Regions from separate parts of the Enterobacter ludwigii genome, predicted to be linked through region 1. Evidence: predicted binding sites of a transcription regulator. Region 1 holds the regulator's gene; the other holds the start of a gene.
What was found. The regulator Fur, encoded in region 1, represses iron uptake genes when iron is present. The targets are predictions, from matches to a motif close to ATAATAATGAGAACNACTATCAA.

Region 1 (6,863 bases):
CAATCATCGCCGAGGAGACAAGCGTTTTACCTACAGCCACCTCTTTGCCCCACTGTGGACGATGCTGGAACAGGTAGTTGATGGCAACCGCAAGATAATGGTTCGGGTTCATCAGCCCTGCCGGGGTGACAATACCGTGGCGGTCATAATCCGGGTCGTTGGCAAACGCCAGGTCGAATTTATCACGCAGCGCCAGCAGGCCCGCCATCGCGCACTCGGAAGAGCAGTCCATACGGATTGCGCCGTCTTTATCCAGGTGCATAAAGCGGAAGGTCTGATCAACGTGATCGTTAACGATGGTCAGGTTCAGCTTGTAATGCTCTGCGATGCGTTTCCAGTATTCGATACCGGAGCCGCCGAGAGGGTCAACGCCCAGCTTCAGACCGGCTTTCTGGATTGCCGCCATATCGACGATATCCGCCAGACCTTCCACAAATGGCTGTACCAGATCCTGCTCTTTCACATGGCCGGACGCCATGGCCGCATCCAGAGAGAGGCGTTTCACCCCTTTCAGGCCATCCGCCAGCAGCGCATTGGCACGATCTTCAACCACTTTCGTGACGTTCGTGTCTGCCGGTCCACCGTTAGGCGGGTTGTATTTGATCCCACCGTCTTCCGGCGGGTTGTGTGATGGAGTGATCACAATCCCGTCAGCCAGCGCGCCGCCTTTTTTGTTGTGGACAAGGATCGCGTTAGAGACCGCAGGGGTCGGCGTGAAGCCGTTATTTTCCTGAACAATGACGTCAACGCCATTCGCCGTCAGCACTTCCAGCACGGAAATGAACGCCGGTTCAGACAGAGCATGGGTATCTTTTCCCACATAGCACGGACCGGTAACGCCGTTTTTAGCGCGCTCTTCCGCGATGGCCTGAGCAATAGCCAGAATGTGCGGTTCGTTAAAGCTATGGCGCGCCGCGCTACCGCGGTGGCCAGATGTACCAAACTTCACTGCGTGTTCTGCGTTGCCCACGACCGGTTTCAGCACGTAATACTGCGCGGTCAGCTGAGCGACGTTAATCAAATCGCTTTGTTGTGCAGGTTGGCCTGCACGGCTGTGATTTGCCATTACCGGGTCCTTCTGATGCAAGGGTTAAATTGTACCGCAAACCTTTTCAATCAATTCCGCCGGGAACTGCATGGACTGCATGATGTGTTCAACCATGCTGCACTTGCGGCCCGTATTGGTATTGGTGATGACCCAGTACGGTGTGCCCGGGACATGTTTAGGTTTGGTTTGGTTGCCATTTTGCAGCAGCGTTTGCTCGTCGCCTGCGAAATAGACGCGGGTACGACCGTGCAGCGACTCGGTCGCTTCAGCAAACGCTTTGTTATCCAGTGAATAGAGTGTAGACAGCACCAGCATGAAGCGGTTAACCGCTTTTTTCTGCTCGGCGTACTCATCAGAGAGCAGCAACTCGCGCATCGCACGTACTTTGTCTTTCACTTGCGCGACGGCAGGTTTTGCTTGTGCAACAACGTTTTGTTGAGACACGACATCTTTAGTGACTGGGGTAGCAGGCTGTGAGGCGGCGGAAATTTTAAGCATGCGCCGTAAAATGTCGGACGCACTCTCCCCGATATGCCGCGTCTGGCTGGCAATATACTGATAGAGTTCGTCATCAACTTCGATTGTTTTCATCTTAATCCAGTGCAATATCTTATCTGAATACAAGTCGTTGGGATTATAAAGTTAAATTCCAACAGCGGATAGCGTCAAACCAGGTTGGCGGCAAAAGTCAGATTAAACTGGAACCTTGCAGCCGGGCGGCAGAATGGTCAACATGATACCCTAACCTGACATACGTAAAAAAAGAACTTTGCCATGAAATTGAATACCCGAGCGCAAACTGCACAATCGCCGAACAATAATTCTCCCATCGTACTGGTTCACGGGCTTTTTGGCAGCCTGGATAACCTGGGGGTGCTGGCGCGCGATCTGGTTACCGATCACGATATTTTGCAGGTCGATATGCGAAATCACGGTCTTTCCGGGCGTTCAGAAGAGATGACCTACGCGGCAATGGCCCAGGATCTGCTCGATACGCTTGATGCCAACCATCTTCAGAAGGTGACGCTCATCGGGCATTCTATGGGCGGCAAGGCGGTAATGGCCCTGACGGCGCTGGCACCGGACAGAATCAACGGTCTGGTCGTGATCGACGTTGCCCCGGTGGATTACGACGTGCGTCGTCATGACGACATTTTTGCTGCCATCAATGCGGTGACAGAGGCTGGGGTTTCAACCCGCCAACAGGCCACAGCCGTCATGCGCGAATATCTTAATGAAGAAGGCGTTATTCAGTTTCTGCTGAAGTCGTTTGTCGACGGCCAGTGGCGTTTCAACGTGCCGGTACTCTGGGCGCAGTACAACAACATCGTCGGCTGGGATACGGTGCCCGCCTGGCAACACCCTACCCTCTTTATTCGCGGCGGTAACTCCCCTTATGTCACCGACGCCTACCGCGACACCTTGCTGGCGCAATTCCCGCAGGCGCGCGCCCATGTCATCGCCGGTGCCGGACACTGGGTTCACGCGGAAAAACCTGACGCCGTGTTACGCGCCATCCGCCGCTATCTCTCTGATACTGCGAATTGATTAAAAAGAGAGCGACTGGAAGGTTGCGGGCTTCCAGTCGTTGGCGTGCCGTTTTTGGTGATGTATGATGGCGCGCTCATCGCCCGGGCAATAGCAGGGCGGCTTGTTTCCCCCGAAGTCTCAGAATCATGGCCAAAGAACAAACGGACCGTACGACACTAGATCTGTTCGCGAATGAGCGTCGACCGGGACGACCGAAAACGAATCCGCTTTCGCGCGATGAACAGCTGCGTATTAATAAACGCAACCAGCTTAAACGCGATAAAAATCGTGGGCTTAAGCGTGTCGAACTGAAGCTCAATGCCGATGCCGTCGATGCGCTTAACGAACTGGCTGAAGCGCGTAATATCAGCCGTAGCGAGCTCATTGAAGAGATGTTGATCGCCCAGCTTGAGACGTTGCGCCGCCAGGCATAAGTCTGAAAATCCCCTTTCTTACCCTTTTCATGTAGCACAGAGTGCAGTCCTGCGCGATAGCTGTTTCCGCGGGGTTGCCAGTTCTGCTATTATTGCCCTTATCCGTGGACAAATTGCGCCACCATACCATTAAGTTTCAAGAGGTTATTTTACTCATGGCAATCATCGGCATTTTCTTCGGCAGTGATACCGGCAATACCGAAAATATCGCAAAAAACATTCAAAAACAGCTCGGTAAAGACGTTGCCGATGTGCATGACATCGCCAAGAGCAGCAAAGAAGATCTCGAAGGCTATGACATCCTGTTGCTGGGTATCCCAACCTGGTACTACGGTGAAGCCCAGTGTGACTGGGATGATTTCTTCCCGACGCTGGAAGAAGTGGACTTCAACGGCAAGCTGGTCGCCCTGTTTGGCTGCGGCGATCAGGAAGACTACGCTGAGTACTTCTGTGACGCGCTGGGCACTATCCGCGATATCATTGAACCGAATGGTGCAGTTATCGTAGGCCACTGGCCGACTGCAGGTTACCACTTCGAAGCGTCTAAAGGCCTGGCCGATGACGACCACTTCGTGGGTCTGGCGATCGACGAAGACCGTCAGCCAGAACTGACCGCAGAGCGCGTTGAGAAGTGGGTGAAGCAGATCCGCGAAGAACTGCACCTGGACGATATTCTTAACGCCTGATTGTTAGTGTGGCGCAACCCCGGTTGCGCCCAGGAACCGGGTCAAACGATTAAATTAATCGCTACAATCTTTTAACTTTTTCGCCCAGACCTGTACAATGTCTCCCAGGTAAAATGGGGTGCCATTGAGTAAGTTTGTCGGTGATACCACGTTTTTATAAGCATACTTTGCCTGAGACTTGCAGTTTTCATTTAGCCATGGCAGTTCTATAATGAGACGCATTATTCCAGGTGCATTTTCTGTCACTTCCTCCAGAAGTGAATCGTTTAGCAACAGGACAGATTCCGCATGACTGACAACAATACCGCATTAAAGAAGGCTGGCCTGAAAGTTACGCTTCCTCGGTTAAAAATCCTTGAAGTGCTTCAGGGTCCAGACAATCACCATGTCAGTGCGGAAGACCTTTACAAGCGTCTTATCGACATGGGTGAAGAGATTGGGCTGGCAACCGTCTATCGCGTGCTGAACCAGTTTGATGACGCGGGCATTGTTACCCGTCATAATTTCGAAGGCGGTAAATCTGTATTCGAACTGACCCAGCAGCAGCACCACGATCACCTGATCTGCCTGGATTGTGGCAAGGTCATTGAATTTAGCGATGATTCCATCGAAGCACGTCAGCGTGAAATCGCTGCTCGTCATGGTATCCGCCTGACCAACCATAGCCTGTATCTGTATGGTCACTGTGCAGAAGGTGATTGCCGCGAAGACGATCACGCACACGACGCCAAATAAGTCGAACTTTCATACTCTGAGCCAGCCGCAAGGTTGGCTTTTTTTTGCCTGTCACCCGGCAAAAAAAAGCCCGGTAAGCACAGCGCCACCGGGCCTTAACACACTTACTTAATTTCCGTTGTTACTGCGTATTTCCTTCCAGATCTGGTCGCAACGCTTCGCCACTTCCTGATCGTTACCGGTTTTACGCGCCTGAATACAGGCCTGATAGTCCATTACGCGAACATTTTCCTGCGTCGCAAACTGCTCATGCGCCTTCTCTTTCTTCAGCACATTCAGCACGCTCTGGCAGGCTTCAATTTTCTCCGGTGAACCTTCAGCGGTGTTAATGCAGGCGCTGTAAGCCTCCTTCAGGCGAGAATTTTCTTTCGGTGCCGGGTCCTGGGCGCAAGCCACCAGCCCCGAGGCCAGCAACGCGACGATTACCATTTTTTTCATCATGTGCAGTCTCCATTCCGGCGGGACGGAACCCGCCGGAGCGTTCATCAGAAGATAGTGAATGGTGCGATAACCATGAATTTCACGTCACGTTCATCCTGGAAGATGTTGCCGTAACCGCCCGCGTAGCTTGGAATATCAGAGTGGTTGTCATACTGCGTGAAGTGCAGCTTGAACATCGTGCCTTTCGCACGTCCGTCCTGCACGGTATAGATGGCATCCAGGCTGTAAGAGGACTCTTTCAGACGGTAGTTCGGATCGTAGTACGCATCCGGTATGGCCATGTCGCCCGGTTTGGCGTCCCAGGCATACGCGTAGGAGGCACCCACAGCCCAGCCCGGCAGGTTCCAGTTTTTCAGGTCATACATTGCGCCGAAGAAGACCGCTTTTTCGCCGTCGGCGTTGAAGTCAGAGCGGTTATCCCACCAGATATCCAGACGACCGTTGGAAGATGCGTAAGTCGGGGTCATACGCTGCAGGAAGTAGCCCTGCTGCCCTTCCGCCTTCACCCATGTTCCTTCCAGACGCAAATCCACCTGACCCACTTTGTAGCCAAAGGTCAGCGCCTGCAGCCAGGCCGTGCCGTCATAAATATCGTTGACGCCACCATCGCTGACTTTGTCTCGCGTGCCGTAGAACTGGTAACTGGTACTCAACGGACTCCCTGCGATATCAAATTTGTAGCTGGCTTTGGCAAAATACTGATCGATATAGCCTTCAGCCTGACCAAAGGCGGCTTCTAACACGAGGTCGTTTTTAAAATCGTACTTCGCACCCAGCGAGTGGAGGTAATCCACTTTGGTTTTTTTATCGTTCTGGTAAAACTTATCCATTTCGATATGCCACGGGGCTTTGTATTCGTTGGTCCACATATAGGAGAAACTCAACGCACCCGCATCACCGTAGTCAAAGTTAGCGCCAGCTTCAGCGCCCTGGTAAGTACCAGGCATAAAACTCCAGTGTGGCGCTAACAGGGTTTGGCCAGTTGGCTGAATATATCCGCCGCGCGCCCAGACTGGACCATATTTGAATTTTGCAGCGGCTTTATACAGACTGATACCGCTTTTATCGCCGGACCAGTCTTCTTTATAGGCCTTATTGCTGGACGAGAAGGCAATTTCGTTCGGGTGTCCGCTGTCGCCATTTTCCGCCATTTCAATTGCCGTGAATGCGGCAATATCCAGGCCGAACATATCGGCGGCATAGCCTGACTGGAAGTCGAGGTTGGCGTTCCAGGTAGAGTGAGAAAGGTTGGTTTTGTATTTGTCTTCGGTAACGTCTTTACGGTCACGTTCACGCTGCCAGTAATAAATACCGCCCGTGAGGGTAGAATCTTCGATGAAACCTGCTGCCTTAGCCTCTGGCGCAATCACCAGGCCTGACATTGCTGTCACACCGGCGATAGCCAGCGCCAGCGCACTACGTTTGCCACTGAACGTACGCATAGATTATTCCTCTTTGACGAATTAAAACGCCTGAACGGCGAAAAAGATAAAAGACCAAAAGGTCAGGGGTAGTCAGAAATACCCTCGAATTAACTACCGCCTTTAGGTTATTTTTCGCGACGCGAATTATCAATGCTTTTCCGTGGGCAAAAGTCAGGATTATGACGAAGTGCACATAATTAGTAGTGCTTTGTAACATTTAGCGGGAGACGAGATTTGGCGGGGCAAGTCATTAAATTTAAGCCAGTAATTGTGTAAATTACTGGTTATTTTCAGGCCTTCACTATTTTCAGAAATATACAAACTTTTTTTAGAAAAATAAGTAGCACCACATTGACCTGAATATTGCGCAGACATTATTTTTGCTCGCGCTTAACGATATGATCATTCAATAAAAAAACGCCGCATTACGCGGCGTTTGTCTCTCATTGACCAGAGCAGCGTTATTATTCGCCGACTTTAGTCCAGGTATCACGCAGACCAACGGTACGGTTAAACACCGGTTTTTCCGAGGTACTGTGACGGCTGTCGAGGCAGAAGTAGCCTT
Region 2 (6,863 bases), 670 kb from region 1:
TGTTACGGCATTCAACGTACGGGAAGGTGTGTGCCCCGCAGTCTGCGCCAATTAACATTGAGTCACACTGGGTAAAGTTTCGGGCATTGGTGGCCGTCGGCATGATTTTGACCAGCCCACGATAGCTGTTCTGACTGTGCCCGGCGGAGATGCCTTTGGAAATAATGGTCGACCGGGTGTTTTTACCGATGTGGATCATCTTGGTACCCGTATCTGCCTGCTGATGGCCGCTGGTCAGCGCCACGGAGTAGAACTCACCGATCGAGTTATCCCCACGCAGAATACAGCTCGGGTATTTCCAGGTGATCGCAGAGCCGGTTTCCGACTGGGTCCAGGACATTTTGCTGTTTTCGCCTTCGCACAGCGCACGCTTGGTCACGAAGTTCAGAATACCGCCGGTGTTGCCATCGCCCGGGAACCAGTTCTGCACCGTGGAGTATTTTACCTCGGCATCTTTATGGATGATGACTTCAACCACCGCGGCGTGAAGCTGGTAGCTGTCACGGACCGGTGCAGAGCACCCTTCAATGTAACTGACGTAGCTGCCTTCATCGGCCACCAGAATGGTGCGTTCGAACTGACCGGTTTTTTCCGCGTTGATGCGGAAATAGGTCGACAACTCCATCGGGCAGCGAACGCCTTTTGGCACGTAGATAAAGGTGCCATCAGACGCTACCGCCGCGTTAAGCGCGGCAAAAAAGTTATCGTTACTCGGCACCACGGTGCCGATGTACTTTTTCACCAGCTCAGGGTGCTCGTGAATCGCTTCGCCGAAGGAGCAGAAAATAATCCCCTGTTCTGCCAGTTTTTCACGGTAGGTTGTCGCCACTGAGACGGAGTCAAAAATGGCGTCCACCGCCACCTCTTTCCCTTCGCGAACGGGCACACCCAGCTGGTTAAATGCCTCTTCCACTTCTTTGCTCAGGAAGCTGTTGTCCGCACCGGTTTGCTGCACCGCGCCAGGCTGTGAGGCGCAGGTATCGTCGCAACTCCCGCAGGATGGCGCAGAGTAGTAGCTGTAATCCTGATAGTTCAGCTTGTCATAATGCGCTTTCAGCCAGTGAGGTTCTTCCATTTCCAGCCACGCCCGGAAGGCGCTCAGACGAAACTCCAGCATCCACTCAGGTTCATTACGCTTGGCCGAGATCGCCCGGACGACATCTTCATTGATGCCTTTCGCCAGTTCATCGGTCTGCAGCTGGGTAAAGAACCCCTCTTTATAATTGAGGTGGCCGCCACTCCAGGTGTTAACATCACTCGTTGCTTCAGTATTACGAGACATAGTACCGCCTATACCCCAAAGCTTTCGCCGCACCCACATTCGTTCTGGGCTTTCGGGTTATGAAATTTGAATAACTGGTTTAAACCTTCACGTACGTAGTCCACTTCCGTGCCGTCAATAAACGGCATGGCCTGCAGGGCGACATACAATTTTGCGCCGTCAGTTTCGAATACCAGATCATCCTTCTCGGGTTCTGTGACGGTATCGAGCACGTAACCGAATCCTGCGCAGCCGGTCTGTTTCACCCCCAGGCGCACGCCGAGGATCTCTGGCTTTTTCGCCACCAGTTCGTGAATATGTGCCGCCGCCGCTGGCGTGAGCGTTAAGCCACGCCAGGCGAAGTCGGCAGGATTGAAGGTTTCTGAATGCAGTTCCATAGGTCCACCTCATCTAATAAGCCCCAGGGCATAACACCATGTTAGTGATAACGATTATCACTTCAACCCTCTGTCAGCAGGGGCATTGGGCTAAATCGCCCTTTTTGCATACTTTTATTAAGCATAGACCCTGTCAGCGGATGCGGGCGGGATGGATTTAATTGTTCAATACTTTGAAAAATAATGGGTTATCGAATCAGAAAAGCGGAGTAAAGGGGAAAAGTAAAATATGCATCGGAAATACCTATTTTTAAGATAGATTTTATCCAGGGGAACGACGAGCAAAAAAAAAAGGCCTTCAAGGCCTGCGGAAATTAATGATGAAAGGAGACAACAAAACCCTGTTCACGCCAGTGGTCAAGCAGTTCCTGCTGACGCGGCGTCGGCGCTTTACCGGTCCAGACGAAAATTCTTTGCCCAGGAAAAAGCTCCGGACGAGGGGAATCAATCGGGTCGGCCAGCACGTCAATATGCCACCCCTTCTGTGCCAGACGCGCAGCCTCAAGCCACAGGTGTGTCCGGTCATCGCACTCCCAGCCTATAAGCAGAGCATCTTTACCGGCTTTCTTACGTGACTCCGCCAGGCTCGCGACAGCAAACTCTATCAGCACACCGTCAAGCAGGCTCGCCATATGACGCACCGTATTTTGATCCTGATTCATTCGCTGACGAACGGGAGAAATAATATTATCGATAAGCGCATCCATCGCGTGATCGCGGCGGAACTCGCCTATTTTGGCGCGCAGCTTTGCCGGGCTGGCATAACGCAAAACCGTCATCATCTCTTCCTGGATTGATGCCCAGTTACCCTGAGTCATCACTTCTTTGTTTTCCAGCAAGCCTTTGACTTTGCCGACCGAAACGCCGCTTTTCATCAGGCGTTTGATCTCTTCAATACGCAGGATATCTTCATCGTCAAACTGACGATGGCCCCCTTCGCTTCGCTGCGGCTTCAACAATCCATAACGGCGCTGCCAGGCACGCAGCGTAACGGGGTTGATACCGCATCGTTCGGCCACTTCGCCGATACTGTAATAGGCCATTAACTCCCTCACGCTTAGAACTTCCATACCCAACCAGACCAACCTTATCAGATTGTACAAACCATTTGTATAACTAAGGCCTCTTTTTGAGCGGGTGAAGGGTATACAAGTTCCTTCACCCGTTAATGTATTGTTGTACAAATTTTGCCGCGCGTACAGTCAAGCTTGCAGGTTTATGTACAGCTTTCTCAAAATTCAAACTTCTTCTCTGGCCACGCGATCGCCGGAATTCCCCCGTGACGCGGGCTGGCAAACAGGTGCCCCTGGAACTGGGAAATGCCTGCAGACTCCAGCCACATCCACTCTTCAGGCTTCTCAACGCCGACGGCACAGAACTGGATCTCCAGCGAGGAACAGCAGGTGATAATCGCCTGAATGATGGCCTGCCGCGGGCCGCTTTTGTGCACATTCGCGACCAGATCGCGGTTAATCTTAATTCTGTCAGGCTGGAATTGCGCCAGTAACTGCAGACCGGCAAAACCGGCACCAAAGTGATCGATGGTTACGCTGATACCGGCACTTTTTAGCTGCCTGACCGAATGGGTAAACTCTTCAAAACGGGAAATCGCTTCGCTCTCGGTGAATTCCACCACAATCTGCTCCGGCACAAAGCCATTCGCGTCAATGGCCGTCAGCAGGAAATCCACGGCGCCAGGCACGTTGACCAGCGTCATGGGCAGCAGGTTAATGGATAATGTCTGATCCTGTAATCCCAGAGCGCTCGCCATGGAGAGCGCAACCTGCTTGCTTTTCAAATCAGAGGCGTACACCTCTTCACGAGGAATTTGGGCAAAATAGGCCCCAGGCGATTCACCGGTGGGCGTGCGGATCAAGGCCTCCCAGGAGACGACCTGCTGCATAAACGGATCCACGATAGGCTGGAACGCAAAGCTGCAATCCGCGCCTTTAGCCACCACCTCCGGTTGCGCCGATAAAGGCGTCTCTTCCGGGATAAAATCCCAGGCATCTGCAGGCGGCAGTTCAAAATAGTTGGCTTTCTCCGTGGCCTCCACGAAGGTGCGGAAAAACTGCAGGGCGCGATCGCTATATGTCAGCTGATACCTACTGGTGCCTTTGTCGAGAACCTGCTGAAGCACCTCTTCCCTGTCGAACTGACGCAAGTCAAAAAGCTCCATGCCAACCTTGCCGAAGCGTCGGGAGGGGCCGTGATCGCGCATCAGCTCCACCACGTTATGGTGGCGCGTGTCCTGGCAAATCTGCTCGTAAATGGATGAAACGTTTTCCGCTGGGCCTTCGAGCAACTGAAAAAAATGCGTGCCGTTAAACAGCAAGATCCCCGTGACATTGGATTGCCGGTTTTTACTATTTGCAGCAGCTACCATGTTTTCCAGCGCTTTCACTGGAACGTCCTCGCAGATATGACTGCGGTATATGATGGTTGTAAGCATGCTTATCCTGAAGGGGGTTAGGGGTTGGCCACAAAAACACGTCGGTAAACATCTGTTATAGCATATTAATTACGTGACAAATAATTTACATCTCAACCATTTACGGCACCTAACGCATCCGTTTCCTGCGTTGTACAACTTATCCATCACCGTGCGTATTGTACAATATATTCTGTAACGGAAATGCTTCATTTTTATGACTCAACAGACTGATAAACATAGAATTTATAAAATATATCACAATTATTTTAAAAAATTGTACATTTTCTATGTACAGATTTGGAAATTGTGTATACCTTAAATGTAACGTTAGTGATTACATTTTTTTACAGGAGCGAAACATGCAGCAGAAGGATTATGTCGCAGATTCAGCAGCAGCGATCGCGCACTACTTCGAGAAGGCCGCGCTTCCTACCCAACAGGAGACGCTCGGTCAGGTCGTGGTTGAGATTCTTAGCGACGGGCGAAATCTGAATCGCAAATCGCTCTGTACCAAACTCTTAAGCCGCCTCGAAAAGGCCGATGGGCCTGAAGAGGAACAGCATTACCACATGCTGCTTGGTCTGCTTTTCGAACGGTAATGTTATGAACAGCAGTGATGCAGACCGACTGATTGACCAGCTTATCGGTGAAGCCGTTCTTTCTCTTTTGAAAGAGCGAGGCCCCGTCACAACCGAAGCTCTGGTTCAGCGTCTGCGGGATATGAAAGCGCATGAAAAGGATCCCCAGCGGCGGGAGACACTTGCGATGGTGATTGCCGATATCGGTTCAAACAACATCGCCCTGAAACGTCGCAGAACCGCGCAAGGACGAACGGATAGAGAGGGATCTCTCAACGTTAAAAGAGACAATGTAGTGCCGTTATTTGGAAATGGAAAACCGTCCGATCCCAGAAAAATACATTGACTGCAATTTTACAGCTACGGTGAGAACAAATGAGACAAAATATTCAGCTTCAACCCGAATACCATTCCGCTTTTTTAGAAAGCGCGCTGTCGGAATATTTCCGTCACGCAGGCGATCGTTTTGCTGAAGAGTCCGCTGTTTTTTCTACTGCAGTACGCTGTGTTCTGGCTTCTGAAGGACACCTGTCCAACAAAGCGATCATTTTGTGGCTGATCCAGACGCTGGAATCCACAAACGACGTTGTGCAGGCAGATGTCATTCGTAAGACCCTGGAAATCGTTGTGGGTCACACCATGGACGATCTCTAAAAACCCTCCCCTCTGTGAAGGCTAACGTGTCATCGTCAAAACTGACGATCGGGCTGACGATGACACGTTCCCTCCTCGTATAACACCCTGTAAAACCTACAAAGTAAATATGGCATGGTTCCTGCTTACTCCCGTTTACGGGACTGGGCTACCCAGTCAACTTTGCTTCATTTCTTAACAGGTCTGTTATTGATGAAAAAAATCGCCAGCGTCTGCCCCTACTGTGGTGCAGGCTGCAAATTAAACCTTGTCGTCGAAAATAACCGTATCCTCCGTGCCGAAGCGGCCGAAGGCGTAACAAACCAGGGCACCCTGTGCCTGAAAGGCTTTTATGGCTGGGACTTCCTGAACGATACGCGTCTGCTTACCCCCCGTCTGACTCAGCCCATGATCCGCTACCACAAGGGAGAGGCTTTTACCCCCGTCACCTGGGAAGAGGCGATCCGCTATACCGCCCATAAACTCAGGAGCATAAAAGAGCAGTATGGCCCGCGGTCCATCATGACCACCGGTTCCTCCCGGGGAACAGGGAATGAAACGAACTATGTGATGCAAAAATTTGCCCGTGCGGTACTGAATACCAACAACGTGGACTGCTGCGCGCGCGTCTGTCACGGCCCTTCTGTTGCCGGGTTACAGGAAACCCTCGGCAACGGTGCAATGAGCAATTCCATTAACGATATTGAAAACTCAAAATGCCTGCTGGTGTTTGGCTATAACTGCGCCGATTCACACCCCATCGTCGCCCGTCGGGTCTTAAAAGCCCGCGAAAATGGCGCGAAAATCATCGTCTGCGATCCCCGTCGCATTGAAACCGCACGCATTGCCGACCAGCACCTGCAGCTGAAAAACGGCAGTAACATGGCGCTGGTCAATGCGTTTGGCTATGTCCTTCTGGAAGAGGAGCTGTACGACAAAAACTACGTCGCGCGCTTTACCGAAGGGCTTGACGCTTATCGGGAAACGGTTAAAGACTACGCGCCCGAAAACGTCGAACATCTCACCGGCATTCCAGCCCGGGATGTGCGTCAGGCGATGCGGACGTTCGCGGCTGCGCCTTCCGCCACCGTCATGTGGGGCATGGGCGTAACGCAGTTTGGTCAGGCTGTAGACGTGGTCAAAGGTCTCTCCAGCCTGGCGCTGCTGACCGGAAATCTTGGTCGACCTGCCGTCGGCGTTGGGCCAGTACGTGGTCAAAACAACGTTCAGGGCGCGTGTGATATGGGCGTTCTGCCCAATATGTTCCCGGGGTATCAGGACGTTACGGACCCGGCGGTCCGGCAGAAATTCGCCACTGCCTGGGGAATCGATGTCGGGATTATGGACAAAGAGGTTGGAACGCGTATCACCGAAGTCCCTCACCTTGCGCTGGAAGGTAAGGTAAAAGCCTATTACATCATGGGCGAGGATCCGCTGCAGACTGAAGCCGATCTGGGGCTGGTGCGCCGCGGTTTTGAAGCACTCGATTTTGTGGTGGTTCAGGACATCTTTATGACGAAAACGGCGGAAGTGGCGGATGTTCTGTTACCTGCCACATC

Region 2: a site for Fur is predicted at 1,698-1,720, ahead of sufA (Fe-S cluster assembly scaffold SufA). Genes of this name have one in related genera too.

What each region holds. Positions count from the first base shown of each region.
Region 1 is NZ_CP017279.1:504,641-511,503, reverse strand. Features, by position in the region: gene pgm (phosphoglucomutase (alpha-D-glucose-1,6-bisphosphate-dependent)) at 1-1,066, opposite strand, end outside; gene seqA (replication initiation negative regulator SeqA) at 1,091-1,639, opposite strand; gene ybfF (esterase) at 1,823-2,596, shown strand; gene ybfE (LexA regulated protein) at 2,725-3,012, shown strand; gene fldA (flavodoxin FldA) at 3,168-3,698, shown strand; gene fur (ferric iron uptake transcriptional regulator) at 3,987-4,433, shown strand; gene chiQ (ChiQ/YbfN family lipoprotein) at 4,542-4,871, opposite strand; gene chiP (chitoporin ChiP) at 4,919-6,316, opposite strand; gene glnS (glutamine--tRNA ligase) at 6,763-6,863, opposite strand, start outside.
Region 2 is NZ_CP017279.1:1,176,460-1,183,322, reverse strand. Features, by position in the region: gene sufB (Fe-S cluster assembly protein SufB) at 1-1,282, opposite strand, end outside; gene sufA (Fe-S cluster assembly scaffold SufA) at 1,291-1,659, opposite strand; gene BH714_RS05625 (MerR family transcriptional regulator) at 1,974-2,702, opposite strand; gene BH714_RS05620 (diguanylate phosphodiesterase) at 2,891-4,111, opposite strand; gene ycgZ (regulatory protein YcgZ) at 4,453-4,692, shown strand; gene BH714_RS05610 (hypothetical protein) at 4,697-5,017, shown strand; gene BH714_RS05605 (biofilm development regulator YmgB/AriR family protein) at 5,047-5,325, shown strand; gene fdhF (formate dehydrogenase subunit alpha) at 5,518-6,863, shown strand, end outside.